One region of the Peribacillus sp. NPDC097225 genome, then DNA from elsewhere that is predicted to be linked to it. Evidence: riboswitches for the same ligand, from Rfam matches in the RefSeq annotation. Region 1 holds a riboswitch; the other holds the start of a gene.

Region 1 (7,656 bases):
GAAAACGGGTATTTTATTTCTTGCTTCTCCTACTTTTTCTAAGTCAAGGGTGCCGAGTAGAAGTTCTTTTTCTTCACCAGCCTCACAAATGATTTCTCCCCATGGGTCGATGATGATGGAATGTCCGGCAAAATGATTATTGCGGTCAGAACCGGAACGATTCACAGCCACAACGAAGGCTTGATTTTCGATTGCCCGGCTGATTAACAGTGCCCTCCAATGATGGAGCCTAGGCTTTGGCCACTCGGCGGTCACGAAGATAACCTCCGCACCTCGTACCGTATGGGCTCGTTGCCATTCCGGAAACCGGATATCATAGCAAATGAATCCGGCGCAAATCTTTTCATCGAGGGAGAATAAGCCGTCTTTTTTGCCAGGTTGTAAGTAATGGTGTTCATCCATCAATTGAAACAGATGGAGTTTATCATATTCTTTAACCAGTTTGCCTTCTTTATCGATGATGAGCATTGTGTTATAGATGCCTTCCTTAGTTTTCTTTGCAATCGAGCCACCGATTATGTTAATTCGGTGTTTTGTTGCAAGGGCTTTTAGAAAGGTAATGGTTTGTTCTGCTTCTTCGTCTGCAATTTCATGTAATCTCGTTAAGTCATAGCCGGTTGTCCATAGTTCCGGCAGCATGACGATGTCCGGTTTAGACTGTACAGCTTTTTCAATCCATTGTTCTACCACCTGAAAATTTATATCTGGCTGTCCAAAGGCAATGTCCATTTGTAAACAGGCGATTTTCCATTTCATCATTTAAAACCTCCATATGTAAAAAAGTACTTTACAAGATTAAGATAAACATATATCATTTGTGACTATAATTTCAAGAAATTTCAGAGAAGGTGCAAAGATGGTGCAATTCGAAAAATCCAGACTTCTTCAAGAGCTTCCAAAGCAGTTTTTTGCTTCTTTAGTCGAAAAAGTTAATAACATAACATCAGAAGGCAAGGATGTCATTAATCTTGGGCAGGGAAATCCAGACCAACCGACTCCTGAACATATCGTGAAGAGCCTGCAGACAGCAGCAGGAAATTCCATGAATCATAAATATTCTCCTTTTAGGGGGCTTCCCTATTTAAAAGAAGCTGCGGCCCTCTTTTATGAACGTGAATATGGCGTCAAGCTAGATCCTAAAACGGAAGTGGCGATTCTTTTCGGTGGAAAGGCTGGTCTAGTCGAATTACCGCAATGCTTGTTGAATCCAGGCGATACAATTTTAGTGCCTGATCCGGGCTATCCAGATTACCTGTCAGGTGTAGCGTTAGCCCAAGCTAAAACGGAAATTATGCCCTTGACCGAAGAAAATGATTTTCTTCCCGATTATAAGGAAATAGATAAAGAGGTTTTTGACAAAGCGAAGATGATGTTCTTGAATTATCCCAATAATCCCACAGGAGCATCGGCGTCAGCAGAATTCTTCGAAGAAACGGTTTCCATGGCAAAAGAACACTCGATATGTGTGGTCCATGATTTCGCATATGGTGCAATTGGGTTCGATGGGAAAAAACCGGTAAGCTTCCTTCAAGCAGAAGGATCAAAAGAAGTGGGGATAGAAATTTACACCCTTTCTAAAACATATAACATGGCGGGGTGGAGGGTTGGCTTTGCGGTTGGCAACCAGAGTGTCATCGAATCGCTTGAATTATTGCAGGATCATCTTTACGTCAGCCTTTTTCCCGCAATACAAGAAGCCACGGCATGCGCTTTACTGGATTCACAAGAGTGTGTGAAGGAACTCGTGAACATGTACGAAGGACGACGAAATGTATTTATCGAAGGGTTACGATCCATTGGATGGGATGTCCAGGCTCCAGATGCTTCCTTCTTTGCTTGGCTAAAGGTCCCTGAAGGATATACTTCAGCGAGCTTTGCAGATCATTTACTGGCACATGCCCATGTAGCAGTTGCACCAGGAAATGGTTTCGGTGAATTTGGTGAAGGATACGTCAGGGTGGGACTTCTCACTTCAGAAGACAGACTCCAAGAAGCGGTAGAAAGAATTCGTACATTGAATATATTCAAAGAAAATCAGTGAGATATTGAATAGTTTGAACATTATACCTATTGACAAAGTATGAATTGCGTGAAAGAATATAAAAAAGAATTCTAAATTTTTAGTTAAGATACATAAACGAAAATATAATAGCATTTTCTTATTTTGAGCAGGTGGAGGGACTAGCCCGATGAAGCCCAGCAACCGACTGTAATACCATTGTGAAATGGGGCGGAGATAATACCGCCGGATCATTTATTGATTCCGTAAGGCACGGTGCTAATTCTTGCAGCTATAGAGCTGGGAGATAAGAAGATGGCTTTTTCAAAGCCTCTTCTTTAGGAAGGGGCTTTTACATGTTTAACAGAGAATTGGAGTGCAACTTTGTTCGCAGATGGTTAGAAGCTTGTTAAAGGAAAGACCAACAATGACAACTTTAAGAATGACTTTTACGTATTGGGAGTGATCAGATGAGCGAAATAATCGCTACGTATTTACTTCATGACTTCAAAGGAGAGCATGAGAAAAAAGCAGAAGGCATTGCGTTAGGATTGACTGTAGGGACATGGACTGAACTTCCTCACTTGGTGCAACAGCAACTGGAAAAACATAAAGGTAGGGTAGTTTCCGTAACACCCCTTCCCGAAGAAGAGCGAGTTAATCTCTATTTCGGTCAAAAAGTGTACCGTTCAACAATCAGGATTGCCTACCCGGCAGGTAATTTTTCTAATGATCTACCGGCTATCTTGACGACAGTATTCGGTAAATTGTCATTGGATGGGGAAATCAAATTGATGGATTTGGACTTTGTCGGCGATATTCAAAAAGCCTTTCCAGGTCCTCGATTCGGAATTAGTGGGATCAGGGAAAAAATTGATGTGTTTGACCGCCCCCTAGTGATGAGTATTTTTAAAGGTGTGTTAGGTCGAGACCTTGCCTTTCATAATGAACAATTGGAGCAACAGGCATTGGGAGGAGTCGATCTTGTCAAGGACGATGAGATTCTTTTTGACCAAGATCAGACGCCTTTCATCGATAGAGTCAAAACCGGAAAGGCCATTTTGAAAGGTATCTATGAGACAACGGGACATCGAACCTTATATGCTGTGAACCTGTCAGGAAAAACACTAGAACTATTGGATAAAGCTGAACTGGCAGCCGAAGCCGGCGCAGATGCCTTGTTATTTAATGTTCATACATATGGATTGGATGTTCTACAGGCTTTACGCGAAAATGACCGGATCAACTTACCGATCATGGCTCATCCGGCATATAGCGGAGCATTAGCTTCATCTTCATTTTATGGACTCAGCTATCCGCTTCTCCTTGGAAAACTGGTGAGGATATCAGGTGCAGATTTATCCCTCTTTCCCTCTCCATACGGAAATGTGGCACTCGATAAAGCAGAGACATTGGCGATTGCTGAAGGATTGACGAGAAATGAAACATCTTGGAAAAGGACTTTCCCGGTTCCATCGGCAGGTATCCATCCTGGCATGGTTCCAGATCTCATCAAGGATTTTGGGATAGAAAGTGTGATCAATGCTGGTGGGGGCGTCCATGGTCATCCGGATGGTGCAAAAGGCGGAGCTAAGGCCTTCCGTTCCGCAGTAGAAGCTGTCCTTTCCGGAAAATCATTGTCAATCGCGGCTGAGGAAGATGAGGAACTTCAAAAAGCACTGGCCCTATGGGGAGGGCTATAATCATGGTCAAACCGATCATTTTCTGTGATTTTGATGGAACGATCACCAACTCGGATAATATCATCTCAATCATGAAGAAGTTTGCCCCGCCCGGCTGGGAGGCATTAAAAGATGGTGTTCTTCAGCAAAAAATCAGCATTTCCCACGGTGTAGGGGAAATGTTTTCCCTGCTGGATAGCGATTTAAAGGAGGACATCATTCAATATGTGAAGGAGACAGCGGGTATTCGCCAAGGGTTCAGTGATTTTGTGGAATTTACAAAAAAATCAGATATTCCTCTCTATATTGTCAGTGGTGGAATGGACTTTTTCGTTGAACCTCTTTTGAATGACCTCTTACCTGTAGAGAATGTCTACTGTAATCATGCCGACTTCAGTCAGGAAGAAATTATGATTGAGTGGCCGCATACTTGTGATGACCAATGTAATCATGGGTGTGGTTGCTGTAAACCTACGATTATGAGAAAGCTTTCTACAAAGGATCAGTATAAATTGGTGATTGGAGATTCCGTTACCGACTTTGAAGCGGCTAAACAGGCAGATTTTGTTATTGCCCGTGACAGGCTCCTTGAAAAGTGCCGCACAGAAGCCATTCCCCATAAAGAGTTTGAAACTTTCCATGATGTGATTGATATTCTAAAAAAAATGCAGGAGGTGTAAGGGTGACAGCTTCAAAAGAGTGGCAGGAACTAGCGCAAATAAAGGGAGAACTAGCCGAGAGAGATTGGTTCATGGGGACGAGTGGAAATTTATCGATCCGTGAGGCTAATAGCCCTTCTTTTTATATAACCGCAAGTGGCAAGGATAAACGCAAGCAGACAGATTCCGATTTTATTTTGGTGGATTTGTCAGGAAAACCAGTCGAAATGACCGAGCTCAGACCTTCCGCTGAAACTCTTCTTCATACAGAGATTTATCGGAAAACGGATGCCAATTGCGTCCTCCATGTCCATACAGTAGAAAATAACGTGATTTCCGAGTTATATAGTGAAGTTGGGGAAGTGACTTTTTGTCATCATGAAATTATCAAGGCTACTGGACGATGGCAGGAAGATGCAGAATTGAAGATACCCATCATCCATAACCATGCAGATATTCCGTTGTTGGCTGAGACATTCAGTCCCTATGTCGATGCAGACTCAGGAGCGGTGCTTATCAGAAATCATGGTATAACCGTATGGGGAAAAAGCGGGTTGGAAGCAAAAAAAATCTTAGAAGCATGTGAATTCCTGTTTCAATATCAGCTGTTACTTAACCAGCAAAAGATATTGACAGGTTCGCTCAGCTAAAAATATAAAGGAGGAAAAATAATGGCTACAATTAGATTCCAAGAAACAAATGAAGTAATTGAAACAAATGAAGAGGTTCAGAGCTTTTTAGAGACTCAAGGCGTAATTTACGAACAATGGGATATTTCAAAATTGCCAGCCCATCTGGTGGAAAAATATGATCTTACGGATGAAGATAAACAAGAGATTCTTGATGCTTTCCAGTCAGAGATTAAAGAAATTTCGGAAAGAAGAGGATATAAAGCGCATGATATTATCACATTATCCGATTCCAATCCGAATTTGGACCAATTGTTGCAGAACTTCAAGCAGGAACACCATCATGAAGATGACGAGGTACGGTTCATCGCTGGGGGAACGAGTATCTTCGCCATCCAGGGTAGCGAGGGAAAATGGTTCGATGTCCGACTTAACCCTGGAGATTTGATCAGCGTACCTGAATCGACTCGTCACTACTTCACGCTAGCGGAAGATAGAAGAACAGTCGCGGTCCGTATTTTCGTTACAGCGGCCGGCTGGGTTCCGATATATGAAAAAGATGAAGTTCAGGCATAATAAAAGTGTGAAAAAACCAGCTTTCGGGCTGGTTTTTTTATGTGGCCCCGCAGGGTGCTTAAGCGGGAAAAGTATGATAAAATTTTAACGGAAATAAAAATCGTGTACATTATAGGAGAAGATACTAATGAAAACGACCGAAGTATATATATTAGGCGGCTTTCTCGGTAGCGGGAAGACGACGCTTCTTCGAAATATATTAAAGCAGGAAAGTGAAGCGGGTAGAAAAGTGGCCGTGCTTTTAAATGAACTTGGCAGTGTATCGGTGGATAGTGGTTTGATTGGCGATGACGTACCGTTAAAGGAATTGTTTGATGGTTGCATTTGTTGTACCCTTCAGGACAAGCTTGAAATTCAGCTGCAAGAATTGTTGACCGAAAATGATCTAGATGCCGTTTATATTGAAACAACAGGTGCAGCACATCCAGTAGAAGTACTCGATGGAATCATGTCACCATTTTTTGCTAATAAGTTAGAGTATAAAGGGATTATCACGGTGGTCGATTTATTGAGGTGGCGTGACCGAGAACAGCTCTCGCCACAGCTTAGACAGTTGTTGTCCGAGCAAATACACCACGCAGATTTCATCTTATTAAATAAAGCGGATTTGGTAAGTGAAATGGAAGCATCCCAACTCATCTATTCCATTCAGGGGTTGAATCCAGAAGCCGTATGTTTATTGACGGAATATGCAGCCGTATCTATAGGTTCCCTGCAACAAATGCATAGGAACCAACATAAAAACCATCAAAAGCTCGAAGTACATAGCCATCTTCATTTAAGTGCAATCGTGCATACTTTTACAGGGACCATTAATCAAACCGACTTTGAGGATTGGCTCAGGGCCCTCCCTGAAACGGTATACAGGATGAAAGGATATCTTTCCTTCACGCATTCGCAGCATCCTTACTTATTCCAATATTCTTATGGGATGCCATTGTATATGAATGAAATGATTAAAATGCCTTTGAATATCGTCATAATCGGCGAAAAACTGGATAAAGAGAAGATAATCAATGAGTTAAAAGCTTTGGAAGTGAAAGCGGCGATATAGACGTTTACCACCAATCGAAACCGGGAAAAGAGGAGGACTAGTTATCGAGGAGGTGGTTATGGATGCCGTGGAACAAAAGCGATTATCCTAATTCAATGAAAAATCTTGATGCAGATGTCCGTGAAAAAGCCATTGAGATAGCGAACGCTTTACTTGATGAAGGATATGAGGACGGGAAAGCTATTCCAATCGCCATTGATCGAGCAAAAATGGCAGTCGGAAAAGAATAAAAAAATCAGGCCCCTTAAAGCATGGGCCTGATTTTTTTATGACTGCAGTCCAAAAGCTGCAAATGTTTTCTCATCTTCAATAAGCCCACATGCTGCGCACTGTACTCGAACTTCAGGACCATTATAGGCTAGGTGAAACGGCTGAAGGGCATCATTTGAGTACTGTTCGACAATCTCACCGGATTGCGGATCTTTCTTAACAGGGGTGGGAACCTGTTCAATGAGATTGAAACGGGATTTATTTGTCCTGCAATTCGGACAACGATATACTTGAGACAATTCACTCACTCCTTTAGAAGTAATAAAGTTAAAATATACTTATAGTCTTTACGAAGATGATTTTTAATATGTATAAATTAGTAATGGATGGAAGGGAAATGGATGAAAAATTTAATGAATGATGAGACAATATTGGAGGCTTATCTAAGCCTATGGAATAACAGGAGGGTATTGAAGGGGGAAGAAGACCCGTCAAGAGTTCTGTCAGAACTTATCCGACGTGAACTCTTGGATGAAAATGCCCATCCTCGGGCAAGGAAGCCAATTCATGATAAATTTCATTTAAGTGTCAATCGGGTGAGGGAATCCTCTCTTACCGATGCAGAAAAGACAGCAATCATTTCAGCTTACCATACGGTACAGGAACGACTGTTGGCTTCAAAGTGAAGCGGGAGTTGTTCATCATTTTTCTTTTTTTCTTCATACTTTTTTCACATTTTATTGTTAGAATATTTGAAAATAGCTTTTAAACGAATGAGGAGTCAAAGTCATGATGCGGGTCATTCCCCTTTTGCTTGCCGTTGCCCTGCTTTGTGGATGCGACAGCA
Region 2 (7,656 bases), on a different contig from region 1:
CAAAACCATATAGCTGACCCTAATAGAAGGAATCAATGATTTAGAAAATGATCCTAAATAAATCACTTTATCACCAGCATCCAAACTTTGTAGAGAGGGAATCGTTTTTCCACTATAACGAAATTCACTATCATAATCGTCTTCAATGATATAGCGGTTTTCCGTCTCTTGAGCCCAGTTCAACAAGCGAGTACGTCGGTTAACGGACAAAACCGTTCCATAGGGAAAGTGATGAGAAGGGGTTATATAAAGGACGTCAATATTGGATTGATCGATTCTATCCACCTTCACGCCTTCTTCATCCACTTCTAGTGGATACACATCATTTGGATAGCCTTTCAGAAGCCGTAAAATTAAATGGTATCCGGGGTCTTCGACACCATATACTGTTTTTTTATCAAACAGTAGTATCAGTTGTTGCAGTATAATCTCCAGCCCTGCACCGATAATGATTTGCTCGGGCACACACTGGACTCCGCGAGAATGGTACAGGTAATGGGCAATTTCACAACGTAACTCATATTCGCCTTGAGGGTCTCCTAGTAAAAGGAGTTCTTGATTTGATATGTCTATAGTGTTTTTTGTATATTTACGCCATTTTTCAAAAGGAAAATTTTCTGTATCTATCTGGCTGGGGTGAAAATGAAACAGGAAATCTTTCTTGTTATTGACCGTCTTTTCGACTGGGGCATTCACAGGTTGTGTGTATTCCAAATCCTCGGAAGTTTGAATGTAATACCCTTTTCTTGGGATGACTTCAACATAGCCTTCTGCACATAATTGCTCATATGCTGTCTCGACAGTATTTTGACTGATGTGGAGAAATTCCGCTAGTTTCCGTTTTGAAGGCAACTTTGTACCAAAAGGGAGCCGGCCATTTACAATTTCCGTTTTTATGTGTGAATATAACTGTTCATATAATGGCACTTCATCCATACGGTTTAAATTACATGCTAGCATATCCATTTTTTACCGCCCTTTTCGTGGTTTCTATCTGACCCTATCATTTTCATTAAAACTGACACTTTCAATGTGGTCAACTATTTCTTATACTAATGAACAAATCTTAATTATGCAAATATTAGGGGGAAGAAGAATGGAAAAGCTTGTAGGAACCGACACAGTCAAAAGAGGAATGGCGCAGATGCAAAAGGGTGGCGTAATCATGGATGTCATAAATGCAGAGCAAGCAAGAATTGCTGAAGCGGCGGGGGCGGTGGCTGTCATGGCTCTTGAGAGGGTACCATCAGATATTCGTGCTGCAGGCGGTGTGGCAAGGATGGCCGATCCAAGGATCGTGGAGGAAGTGATGAAAGCTGTTTCGATCCCAGTGATGGCTAAAGCAAGGATCGGTCATATTGTGGAAGCGAGAATCTTGGAATCCATGGGAGTGGATTACATTGATGAAAGTGAAGTACTGACTCCAGCCGATGAAGAATATCATATTTTGAAAAGCGATTATATAGTACCTTTTGTATGTGGTTGCCGGGATTTAGGGGAAGCCTCCCGACGTATCGGCGAAGGGGCCTCGATGCTTCGGACGAAGGGAGAACCTGGGACAGGGAACATTGTGGAAGCTGTACGGCATATGAGAAAAGTTCAATCTCAAATTCGTAAAGTATGCATGCTGAGCGAGGATGAATTAATGACTGAAGCAAAAAATATTGGTGCTTCTTATGAAGTTCTGAAGGAAATCCGGCGCACAGGGAAATTACCTGTAGTAAACTTTGCAGCAGGTGGAATTGCGACTCCTGCAGATGCCGCCCTGATGATGGAACTTGGGGCAGACGGTGTATTTGTGGGCTCAGGAATCTTCAAATCGGAAAATCCCGATAGATTCGCTGCTGCCATCGTACAAGCAACTACATACTTCACCGATTATGATTTAATAGGCAAGTTGTCTAAAGAATTGGGAAGCGCGATGAAAGGAATTGATATTTCTAAGTTGGCCCCAGCTGAGAGAATGCAGGAGCGTGGATGGTAAACATGGTAACCATAGGTGTTTTAGGTTTGCAGGGTGCTGTAGATGAACATATGAACCAAATCAAGGAAGCCGGTGAGCATGCGATATTAGTTAAGAACCCAGAACAGTTAAAGGATATCGATGGCCTGATCATTCCGGGTGGAGAAAGCACCACTATGAGAAAACTAATGGACCATTATGGTTTCATGGAGCCGATTACGGCATTTTTCGAACAAAAAAAACCGATTTTCGGTACTTGCGCAGGGATGGTATTAGTGGCAAAGGAAATGGTTAGTTTGGAACATCCCCATCTTGGTTTTATCAATATTACAGTGAATAGAAATGGTTTTGGTCGTCAGAGGGAAAGTTTTCAAGCACCCCTTATAGTTCAAGGAATGGAAGAACCTTTCATGGGTGTCTTTATCAGAGCACCTTTTGCCGTTGGCGTAGGTGAAGATGTGGAGATATTAGCAAGTTATGACGGGAAAGTAGTGGCGGCTAGACAAGAACAGGTTCTTGTCAGTTCGTTTCATCCAGAACTGACCGGTGATCAACGATTTATACAACTTTTTTTAAAAATGGTGAAAGACTCAATCAATAGAGTTGAAAAGCTTTAAAAATCCTGCCCTAACGGGGCAGGATTTTTAGTCAATGGCATAATACGATACTTATTAGTGTTTCAAAAATATAAATTCCAATTAAGTTACTTGACTTTTATTTTTCTGATAATTAAGATAATTAATTGAAGTTGCTTAACTGGAAAGGACCCAGATCCTTTGCAGATTTTACATACAGGAGGAATAGATATGAGCGAAATTATAATTTTATCAGGCAGCCCTGCTATACCATCAAGAACAGATATTTCATTAAAATATATCCAAACGTTGGTGGAAAAAGAAGGATTTACAACGGACTATCATTCTATTACCGAGTTTTCTGCAAACGACTTATTCCAAGGTCGTTATGATAGCGAGGATATTCTAAGACTTTCAGAAAAGATTAAGCAAGCTAATGGTATCATTATTGGTTCACCTGTCTATAAGGCATCTTATACAGGAGTGTTGAAAGCTCTAATTGATTTATTACCCGAGGGCGCGTTTAAGGATAAGCCAGTTTTGCCCATAATGGTTGGGGGAAGCAACAGGCATTTATTGGCTATAGATTATGCGCTGAAACCTCTTATATCAATATTAAAAGGGGAACCGATGCAGGGGTTATACTTTGTGGATAAAGAAATCGATAAGCAGAATCCAAAACATCCGATTAAGGAAGTGGAATTACTTGATCGTACAAAGAGTCAAGTAAAGGAATTTGTAGAAGCCATACAAAAAAGAAGAAATTGATGATTTCTTCTTTTTATCTTGACCCTTCCCATCAACGAGTTAAGTTATAGGCTACTTTAAAGGTTTATTCAAGCTTGTTCAGGATGAATGAACCTTTTTTACTGGCTTAACAAATCACTGTAACAAACTTGAACTATTTGTGTATAATAATTGAAGTTAAACCAAAATATTAAACCAAGTTAATTTATATGAAAACTCCATTGACAATGATTTGATATGTGTTAATATTTAAAATAATAAAACTTATCAAGAGCGACGGAGGGATTTGGCCCTTTGAAGTCCAGCAACCTGCATCATGAATGCAAGGTGCTACATCCAACAAAATGTCATCATTTTGGAAGATAAGGTAAATAAGATTACCTTATCAATCTTTCCATCTTGGCATGGAAGGATTTTTCTGATTGATTTTATTAATTTGGGGGAATTCATTTACAAGCTGATCATCTTACGACAAGCTAGTCGACGAGTTTTCTTAAAGGAGGAATAGCCTTGGAAAAGGAAAATCAGCTGGGGGAAATATTTGAAAGGCTGCAAGAAATGCTAAAAACTATGAAATATGGATCCATAACCCTTATCGTTCAGGACGGTAAGGTTATACAAATGGAAAGAAACGAAAAATTGAGAATTAAATAAATGGACTGCTGACTAGAAAACTAGAGGTGGATTTAGCTGATATAAATAGGAAACTATTGGTTAAAGCCGCCTTTTTCATTATAAGAAATGGTGTTTCAAAGGCTTTCAAAGATATCTGCTGTACCATAGGGTGATTCTTAAAAGGGGGTATAGAGTTGGCAGAGCTAGTGGACTATGAAAATATTGATACAGCGACATTACCTTCGTTCCCGGAAGATAGCGATACAAAAGGCGCGTTAGAAGTATTGGAATGGGCAAATTCAGAGTACGGAGATAAACTCATTTATGCCTGTAGTTTTGGGATTGAAGGAATTGTACTGACAGATTTGCTGGCAAAGGTTAATCCTTCCGCCAAAATCGTATTCTTGGATACGGATGTTCATTTCGCTGAGACTTACCAATTAATCGAACAAGTGAAAAATCGTTACCCACGGCTTTCCATTGTAATGAAGAAACCGGAAATGACATTGGAAGAACAAGCCGCTGAATTTGGTGATGAATTATGGCTTCATGACTCAAATCAATGCTGTAACATCCGCAAAATTACGCCGCTCACTGAAGTATTATCAACAGCGACGGCTTGGCTCTCGGGACTGCGCAGGGAGCAATCGGAAACCCGTGCATTGACTGAATATATAAACAAGGACAACAAATTCAAATCTATCAAAATTTGTCCGCTCATTCATTGGACATGGAAAGATGTATGGCGTTATGCGCATAAAAATGGCTTACCATATAATGTGCTTCATGATAATGGATATCCAAGTATTGGCTGTAAAACATGTACAGCACCTGCCATTAATGCTGATGATCTTCGTTCAGGACGATGGCAAGGTGCCCAAAAAACAGAATGCGGATTACATTTATCATAATTATAAAAAATTCAGGGGGAAATCAGCATGACCATTAGCTTGCCGCACGGAGGAACATTAATCAATCGCTTTGAACCAGACTATGATTTAACTAAAATAGAACAATCCGTTGAAATTGATGAAATCTCATTAAGCGACTTGGAACTTATAGGGACTGGAGCATACAGCCCCATTGAGGGATTCTTTTCAAAAGAAGACTATCAAACAGTAGTAAAGGATATGAGGCTTAGCAGCGGGCATGTCTGGAGTATTCCTATTACATTACCACTTTCCGCTGATGTGGCAAACGCTCTTACAATCGGGGAAGAAGTAAAGTTAACTCATGAGGGCCAAACTTATGGAGTCCTTGCCGTTTCCGATATATTTACACCTGATAAGCAAGTGGAGGCAACTTTAGTTTATCAAACGGATGATGAGAATCACCCAGGTGTAAAAAATCTATATAATCGTGGCGATGTATATGTAGGTGGTAAAATCAAGCTTATTAAACGGATCGAGCGTCCATTATTCGAGGATCATTATTTAGACCCAGTTGATACCCGAAAAACATTTGAAGAAAAAGGGTGGAAAACGGTTGTCGGTTTCCAAACAAGAAACCCCGTTCACCGTGCCCATGAATATATTCAAAAAACAGCATTGGAGATAGTGGATGGATTATTCTTAAACCCATTAGTTGGTGCCACGAAGTCCGATGACATTCCTGCTGACGTTCGGATGGAAAGCTATAAAGTATTACTTGAAAAGTATTATCCAAAGGACCGTGTCTCACTTGCGGTATTCCCAGCAGCCATGCGATATGCAGGACCTAGAGAAGCGATTTTTCATGCAATGGTTCGTAAAAACTACGGATGTACTCACTTCATTGTCGGACGCGACCATGCAGGTGTGGGCGATTATTACGGTACGTATGACGCACAAAAGATCTTCGGGAACTTCACTTCTGATGAGTTAGGGATAACATTATTATTCTTTGAACATAGCTTCTATTGTAAAACATGTGGGAATATGGCTTCTGCAAAAACATGTCCGCATGGTAAAGAAGATCACGTCATCCTTTCTGGGACGAAGGTTAGGGAAATGTTACGGAATGGGGAAATTCCACCAGCGACTTTCAGCCGCAAAGAAGTAATCGAAGTATTGATAGAAGGGCTTAAGAAGAACGAGGTATATAACTAATTATTGTAAGTTTTAGAAGGAGGATCCTCATGAGTAAAAGTACTAATGTAACTTGGCATGATGCATCGGTAACGAAGGAACTTAGACGGAAGCAAAACGGTCATGAGAGCACGGTGATATGGTTTACCGGGCTTTCAGGTTCTGGGAAATCAACGATCGCCAATGCTGTTGCAAAAGAGTTGTATAATCGGAATATCCGAAATTATGTTTTGGATGGGGATAATATCCGTCATGGACTTAACAAGGATTTAGGCTTCTCAGAAAAAGATCGCACAGAAAATATTAGACGGATTGGAGAGGTATCCAAGCTCTTCGTGGACAGTGGTCAATTCGTATTAACGGCATTTATATCACCTTTTCGTGCAGATCGTCAAATTGTTCGGGACCTGCTTGGAGAAGGCGAGTTTATTGAAGTGTACATAAAATGTCCACTTGAAGAATGTGAAGTCCGTGATCCAAAAGGTCTTTACGACAAGGCGCGTAAAGGTATCATTAAAAATTTCACTGGAATCGATTCTCCATATGAAGAACCGGAACATCCGGAAATCGTATTGGAATCCAGTCAGTTTAGTGTAGAAGAGTGCGTCGAACAGGTTATAGACTATTTGACAACAAAGAGAGCGATTTAACCTAGGGGGAAAAGAAATGGTGTACGAGAAGATTTGGGCGGACAATCCAGCGCTTGCCAAAAACAAAATGGAAATTCGGAAACTGGAAAAAGATGCTTTGAAGATTTTTGACGATATTCCTCATTACGCGGCAAATGGATTCGACTCCATCCCTAAAGAAGAATGGGATGTGTTCAAATGGGCAGGTCTTTACTTACAACGTCCTAAAGAAGCTGGTTATTGGATGATGCGTGTTGTGATTCCAGGAGGGATTCTCACATACGACCAACAGATCACCCTTGCAAATATTGCTAAGGATTATGGCCGCGATGTCTATGACATCACTACACGGCAAGCTATACAATTTCATTGGTTGACGATAGAGCAGGTCCCTGATATATTAAATCGTCTAGATCAGGTAGGATTGACAACAGCGGGTGCTTGCGGAGACATAACACGGAATATTATCGGCAACGCTCTAGCTGGAATCGATCCAGATGAGTTATTCGATACGCGGGAAGTCCTTACGGATGTATTTGAATACTTCAGAATGAATGAAGACTTTTCGAACCTTCCACGTAAATATAAAATGTCAGTCAGTGCTAATATACATAATGCTTCAAACGCCGAAATCAATTGCGTTTCCTTTAATCCGGCAACAAAGGTCATAGATGGGCAAGAAGAAGTCGGCTTTCATGTGAAAGTTGGTGGGGGTCTATCCTCAGTCCCTATGCTGGCACAAGAACTGGATTTATTCGTTTTACCTGAGAAAACGGTAGAAGTGGCTGCAGCGATCACAACGATTTTTCGTGATTTCGGATACCGGGAAAAACGCCACCGTTCACGTTTGAAGTTTCTTGTTGCTGATTGGGGCCCTGAACAATTCACGGAAAAAGTACTGGAATACACTGGGCCGCTACCTGACAAGGGAGAAAGTGCGTTGAAGGAATGGAATGCTGGTTATTTTTACGGCATACATAAACAAAAACAGGAAGGACTCAACTATGTGGGCGTCAATATCCCAGTTGGTCGACTAACGCCCGAAGAGGTTATCGAGTTCG

What was found. A riboswitch is a leader RNA that binds a small molecule or an ion and turns the genes downstream of it on or off. The one in region 1 is predicted to bind S-adenosylmethionine.
Region 2: linked by a shared signal. The riboswitch ahead of ACIQXH_RS06515 (YezD family protein) and the one ahead of mtnW (2,3-diketo-5-methylthiopentyl-1-phosphate enolase) in region 1 are both predicted to bind S-adenosylmethionine.

The regions. Positions count from the first base shown of each region.
Region 1 covers NZ_JBIWDJ010000001.1:75,547-83,202, reverse strand. The annotation lists gene ACIQXH_RS00375 (carbon-nitrogen family hydrolase) at 1-756, opposite strand, end outside; gene ACIQXH_RS00370 (pyridoxal phosphate-dependent aminotransferase) at 857-2,041, shown strand; SAM riboswitch class I at 2,157-2,313, shown strand; gene mtnW (2,3-diketo-5-methylthiopentyl-1-phosphate enolase) at 2,470-3,702, shown strand; gene ACIQXH_RS00360 (2-hydroxy-3-keto-5-methylthiopentenyl-1-phosphate phosphatase) at 3,705-4,361, shown strand; gene ACIQXH_RS00355 (methylthioribulose 1-phosphate dehydratase) at 4,364-4,990, shown strand; gene ACIQXH_RS00350 (cupin domain-containing protein) at 5,012-5,545, shown strand; gene ACIQXH_RS00345 (CobW family GTP-binding protein) at 5,673-6,599, shown strand; partial or broken gene ACIQXH_RS00340 (DUF2188 domain-containing protein) at 6,662-6,808, shown strand; gene ACIQXH_RS00335 (DNA alkylation repair protein) at 6,866-7,108, opposite strand; gene ACIQXH_RS00330 (hypothetical protein) at 7,211-7,495, shown strand; gene ACIQXH_RS00325 (YncE family protein) at 7,599-7,656, shown strand, end outside.
Region 2 covers NZ_JBIWDJ010000002.1:123,489-131,144, forward strand. The annotation lists gene pdxR (MocR-like pyridoxine biosynthesis transcription factor PdxR) at 1-966, opposite strand, end outside; gene pdxS (pyridoxal 5'-phosphate synthase lyase subunit PdxS) at 1,097-1,984, shown strand; gene pdxT (pyridoxal 5'-phosphate synthase glutaminase subunit PdxT) at 1,987-2,580, shown strand; gene ssuE (NADPH-dependent FMN reductase) at 2,770-3,306, shown strand; SAM riboswitch class I at 3,547-3,654, shown strand; gene ACIQXH_RS06515 (YezD family protein) at 3,823-3,939, shown strand; gene ACIQXH_RS06520 (phosphoadenylyl-sulfate reductase) at 4,107-4,811, shown strand; gene sat (sulfate adenylyltransferase) at 4,839-5,987, shown strand; gene cysC (adenylyl-sulfate kinase) at 6,017-6,616, shown strand; gene ACIQXH_RS06535 (nitrite/sulfite reductase) at 6,633-7,656, shown strand, end outside.